DNA from 2 places in the Streptomyces sp. NPDC059256 genome. Region 1 is predicted to be linked to the other one. Evidence: predicted binding sites of a transcription regulator. Region 1 holds the regulator's gene; the other holds the start of a gene.

Region 1 (2,984 bases):
AGGGGGCTCCGGATCGCACGGGGAAGGCTGGCGCACTCCGGCCTGGGAAGCTCTGGCCCGGGAAGCTCTAGCCCGGGAAGCTCTGGCCCGGGAAGCTCTGGCCGGGGCCAGAGGGGCCCGGGGCCCTTGAGCAGACCCCGCGGCGCCGGCCGAGGCTCGGCACCGCGGGGGCATCGCCTAACGCCCGTTGAACGCGTCCTTCAGTCGGGAGAAGAGTCCTTGTTGTCCCGGTTGAAACTGACCGAGCGGGCGCTCCTCACCTCTAAGTTTCGCCAACTCCCGAAGGAGCCTCTCCTGTTCCGCGTCCAACTTGGTCGGCGTCATCACCTCGACGTGCACGATCAGATCACCCCGACCGCCACCCCTCAAGTGGGTGACACCCCGGCCGTGCAGCGGGATGGACTGCCCCGACTGGGTCCCCGGCCGGATGTCGATCTCTTCCATCCCGTCGAGCGTCTCCAACGGCACCTTCGTACCGAGCGAGCCCGCCGTCATGGGGATCGTCACCGTGCAGTGCAGATCGTCACCCCGTCGCTGGAACACCGCATGGGGCACTTCGTGGATCTCGACGTACAGATCGCCGGCGGGGCCGCCGCCCGGGCCGACCTCGCCCTCCCCCGCCAACTGGATACGGGTGCCGTTGTCGACGCCGGCCGGGATCTTCACGGTCAGCGTGCGACGGGAACGGACCCGACCGTCGCCCGCACACTCCGGGCACGGGGTGGGGACGACCGTGCCGAAGCCCTGGCACTGCGGGCAGGGGCGCGAGGTCATGACCTGGCCCAGGAAGGAGCGGGTGACCTGGGAGACCTCACCGCGCCCACGACACATGTCACAGGTCTGGGCCGAGGTCCCGGGGGCCGCGCCCTCGCCCGAACACGTCGTACAGACGACTGCCGTGTCGACCTGGATGTCCTTGGTCGTACCGAAGGCGGCCTCGTTGAGGTCGATCTCCAGCCTGATCATCGCGTCCTGGCCGCGCCGGGTGCGCGAGCGGGGGCCGCGTTGGGACGCCGTACCGAAGAAGGCGTCCATGATGTCCGAGAAGTTTCCGAAGCCACCGGCACCGAAGCCGGCCGCACCGGCGGCACCCGCCTGGGACAGGGGGTCGCCGCCGAGGTCGTAGACCTGCTTCTTCTGCGGGTCCGACAACACCTCGTAAGCGGCGTTGATCTCCTTGAACCGCTCCTGGGTCTTCGGATCGGGGTTCACGTCCGGATGGAGCTCACGCGCCAGCCGGCGGAACGCCTTCTTGATCTCGTCCTGAGATGCGTCGCGGCGCACGCCGAGTACGGCGTAGTAGTCCGTGGCCACTTACGACTCCGCCAGGATCTGTCCGACGTAACGTGCCACTGCGCGTACCGCTCCCATCGTTCCGGGGTAGTCCATGCGGGTCGGTCCGACCACGCCGAGTTTGGCGACTGCCTCGTCGCCCGAACCGTAGCCGACGGCGACCACGGAGGTTGAGTTGAGTCCTTCATGGGCGTTCTCATGGCCGATACGCACCGTCATGCCCATGCCGCCGGACTCCTTGGCCTCACCGAGGAGCTTGAGGAGCACCACATGCTCCTCAAGGGCCTCCAGGACGGGCCTGATCGTCAGCGGGAAGTCATGGCCGAAGCGCGTGAGGTTCGCGGTGCCGCCGATGACCAACCGCTCCTCGGTCTCCTCGACCAGCGTCTCCAACAGGGTGGAGAGCACGGTGGAGACCGCACCCCGGTCCTCCGGGTCGAAGGAGTCGGGGAGGTCCTGGACCAACTGCGGCACATCCGCGAAGCGACGGCCGACGACCCTGCTGTTGAGCCGGGCCCGCAGATCGGCGAGCGGGGTGTCGCCGAAGGGAGCCGGACAGTCGACCATGCGCTGCTCGACCCGGCCCGTGTCCGTGATCAACACGAGCATGACCCGTGCGGGTGCGAGCGCCAGCAACTCCACGTGGCGCACCGTGGAGCGGGTGAGCGAGGGGTACTGCACGACCGCGACCTGACGGGTCAGCTGCGCCAGCAGCCTCACCGTACGGCCGACGACGTCATCGAGGTCCACAGCGCCGTCCAGGAAGCTCTGGATGGCGCGGCGCTCGGCTGACGACAGCGGTTTCACCCCGGCGAGCTTGTCGACGAAGAGGCGGTACCCCTTGTCGGTGGGGATGCGCCCGGCACTGGTGTGCGGCTGGGCGATGAATCCCTCGTCTTCCAGGACCGCCATGTCATTGCGGACGGTGGCCGGTGAAACACCGAGCCTGTGGCGCTCGGTGAGCGCCTTGGAGCCGACGGGCTCCTCGGTACCGACATAGTCCTGGACGATGGCGCGCAGCACTTCGAGTCTGCGTTCACTGAGCATCGCGCACACCTCCAGCTGTGGTCCCACGGTGGTTCTTCGGTCACTGTCTGGCACTCACCAGGTCCGAGTGCCAAGAATCCCCCGTGCCAGTGTACGGCCGTGGGGTACGCCCGTAGCAAGGGCGACCGACCACGCTACCGCGCGCCTTCGCTGGTCGCTGCCAGTAGCGTCCCGGTATGAACGTCTGTTGGGAAGACTTCGGCTGGGAGCGGTTGGCCGACGGGGTGGGGCGACGGCGGTTGCCGGGTTGGGACGCGACCTGCGGGCTGGTCGTCGGTGGCGAAGGCGTGCTGCTGTTCGACAGCGGTTCGACCCTGCGGGAGGGTGCCGAGCTGAGGGCCCAGGCACAGGCCCTGCTGAGCGGTCGCGAGGTGACGCACATCGCACTGAGCCACCCGCACTTCGACCATGTGCTGGGGGCCGCCGCATTCCCCGGGGCCGAGGTGTACGGCACACAGGGCCTCGATGGCCTCCTGCGCCGGGAGGCGGACGCACTGCGGGCAGATGCCGTACGGCACGGCGTGGAGCCGCTGGAGGCGGCTGCGGCGGCCGGGGCGCTGGTGAGCCCGGGGCATGCGGTCGCCGGTCAGCAGACGCTCGATCTGGGCGGAGGCCGCCGGGTGGTTCTCGTCGACGCAGGTCCC
Region 2 (2,984 bases), on a different contig from region 1:
CAGGTCGCCGTACTCGCCGGTCGCGGCGTTGAAGCCCTGGCCCTCGTCCAGCTCGGCGACCTTGGAGGTGATGACGTAGCCCTCAAGGCCGGCGTTCTCCGCGATCCAGCGCAGCGGCTCGACGGCGGCGCGACGGACGACGGCGACACCGGTGGCCTCGTCGCCCTCCTTGCCGAGGTTGTCGGCGAGGACCTTGACCGCGTGGACGAGCGCGGAGCCACCACCGGAGACGATGCCCTCCTCGACCGCGGCGCGAGTCGCGGAGATGGCGTCCTCCAGACGGTGCTTCTTCTCCTTGAGCTCCACCTCGGTGGCGGCACCGACGCGAATCACACACACGCCGCCGGCCAGCTTGGCGAGGCGCTCCTGGAGCTTCTCGCGGTCCCAGTCGGAGTCCGTGGAGGCGATCTCGGCCTTGATCTGGTTGACGCGACCGACGATGTCGTCGCTGCCACCGGCACCGTCGACGATGGTCGTGTCGTCCTTGGTGATCGTGACGCGGCGGGCGGTGCCCAGCATGTCCAGACCGGCCTGGTCGAGCTTGAGGCCGACCTCTTCGGAGATGACGGTGGCACCGGTGAGGGTGGCCATGTCCTGGAGCATCGCCTTGCGGCGGTCGCCGAAGCCGGGGGCCTTGACGGCCACGGCGTTGAACCGGCCGCGGATCTTGTTGACGATCAGGGTGGAGAGGGCTTCGCCGTCGACGTCCTCGGCGATGACCAGCAGGGGCTTGGAGCCACCCTCCTGGATGACCTTCTCCAGCAGGGGCAGCAGGTCCTGGATGGACGAGATCTTGCCCTGGTTGATCAGGATGTACGGGTCCTCAAGGACGGCCTCCATACGCTCCTGGTCGGTGACCATGTACGGAGAGAGGTAGCCCTTGTCGAAGGCCATGCCCTCGGTGAAGTCGAGCTCCAGGCCGAAGGTGTTGGACTCCTCGACGGTGATGACGCCGTCCTTGCCGACCTTGTCCATCGCCTCGCCGATCAGCTCACCGACCTGCTGGTCCTGAGCGGAAAGAGCGGCGACGGCGGCGATGTCGGCCTTGTCCTCGATCGGACGGGCGCTGCGCAGGAGCTCATCGGACACGGCCTTGACGGCGGCGTCGATGCCCTTCTTCAGGGAGGCCGGGGAGGCGCCGGCGGCGACGTTGCGCAGGCCCTCGCGGACCAGCGCCTGCGCGAGCACGGTGGCGGTGGTGGTGCCGTCACCAGCGATGTCGTTGGTCTTGGTCGCCACCTCCTTCACCAGCTGGGCGCCGAGGTTCTCGTACGGGTCGTCGAGCTCGACCTCGCGGGCGATCGTGACACCGTCGTTGGTGATGGTGGGGGCGCCGAACTTCTTGTCGATGACGACATTGCGGCCACGGGGGCCGATCGTCACCTTGACCGTGTCGGCAAGCTTGTTGACGCCGCGCTCGAGGGCGCGACGGGCGTCCTCGTCGAACTTCAGGATCTTCGCCATGGGAGCGTTTCTGTCCTCTTCTGAGACGAACTGCGCCCCTAGCGCCCGGATATGGATGTCAGCGGGGGCCAGGGGCGCAGCTCAATAACAAACGGGGTATGAAGTGTTCCGGGCGCGACCCGGAAACCCGTCCTACTTCTCGACGATGGCGAGCACGTCGCGGGCCGAGAGGACGAGGTACTCCTCGCCGTTGTACTTCACCTCGGTGCCGCCGTACTTGCTGTAAAGCACGACATCGCCGGTGTTGACGTCGAGCGGAAGCCGCTCGCCGTTCTCGAAGCGACCCGGGCCGACCGCAAGGACGACGCCCTCCTGGGGCTTCTCCTTCGCGGTGTCCGGGATGACCAGGCCAGAGGCCGTGGTCTGCTCGGCGTCGAGCGGCTGGACCACAATGCGGTCCTCAAGCGGCTTGATGGCAACCTTGGAGCTGGTGGTCGTCACGATCCGACCTCCCCCTTCGGAGATCTCACGGGGTTAACTGATCTTGGGTGGCGACCAGATCGATCCGTCGTCGCGGGTGCCGGACCTGCCTGTCGCTGTGCTGGCACTCTCCAGTGGGGAGTGCCAGACCCGAGACTATGACTGCGATTAGCACTCGGTCAAGCGGAGTGCCAATGCTGGCGGGTCCGATGCGCCCGTTCCATCACCGTCGACCAGCACGCTTCTCTCAATATTGCCTGCTCAGAGCCGTCTTGGATCGATCAGCGAAAGTTCGGCAACAGGAATTCGCCAACACGTCACACCTGCGGATGACACCACTCCGAGGGGTGGATCGGCCCTGCGGAAAGCTCGTACGACAAGGAGCACCGGGTGGCCACGGGCCGGAGATCCGGTGGTCGGACGCCCCTGCGAGCATCAGGCCAGAAGGCCGTGCGCCCCGGCGTACGGGCAGGGCCGCCGGGAATGCCGCACCGCGCGAGGCACTCCGGCGCACGGGCCCGGGCGGTGAGGGAACGATCCCTCACCCCGATCAGACGTAGTCCTCCAGGCGGGCCACCGCGTACCCCTTCTCGGTCACGGTCTTCATCACCTGCCGGATCATGTCGGTCATCGTGCCGCTCCAGTCCTTCCGGCCCCGGAAGTGCGTGAGGATGATGTCGCCCGGATGCAGGTCCCGGTCCCATTCGCGCCACTCCATCCGATCGGGAAACGCCTCCGCCGCCCAGAGCGGCACCGCGGTGACCCCACACGCCTGCGCGGCCCGCAGGGTGTCCCGGTTGTAGTTGCCGTACGGCGGCCTGAAGAGCTGCGGGCGCTTGCCGTACAGCTTCTGCAAATTGTCCTGCTGGCCGCAGATCTCGCGCTTCTGCGCCGTGTAGGACAGCCCGGGCATGTAGCGGTGGTTGAGGGTGTGGTTGTGGAGCGCGACCCCGCGGTCGCGCATCTGACGGAAGTAGCCGTAGTTGTCGTTGATCACGTAGTCGCTGAGGAAGGCGCTGTACGGGATCTGGAGCTCGCTCATCATCCGGAGGAGCTCTGGGTCCTTCTCCGTACCGTCGTCGATGGTCAGGAAGACCACC

The links. The regulator HrcA, encoded in region 1, represses chaperone genes, less so after heat shock. The targets are predictions, from matches to a motif close to TTNGCACTCNGNNNNNCNGAGTGCNAA.
Region 2: a site for HrcA is predicted at 2,053-2,079, ahead of groES (co-chaperone GroES). Genes of this name have one in related genera too.

Annotation. Positions count from the first base shown of each region.
Region 1 is NZ_JBHYZO010000003.1:523,917-526,900, reverse strand. It holds gene dnaJ (molecular chaperone DnaJ) at 178-1,314, opposite strand; gene hrcA (heat-inducible transcriptional repressor HrcA) at 1,315-2,340, opposite strand; gene ACFXJL_RS10215 (MBL fold metallo-hydrolase) at 2,517-2,984, shown strand, end outside.
Region 2 is NZ_JBHYZO010000001.1:1,032,837-1,035,820, forward strand. It holds gene groL (chaperonin GroEL) at 1-1,464, opposite strand, end outside; gene groES (co-chaperone GroES) at 1,597-1,905, opposite strand; gene ACFXJL_RS04430 (polysaccharide deacetylase family protein) at 2,435-2,984, opposite strand, start outside.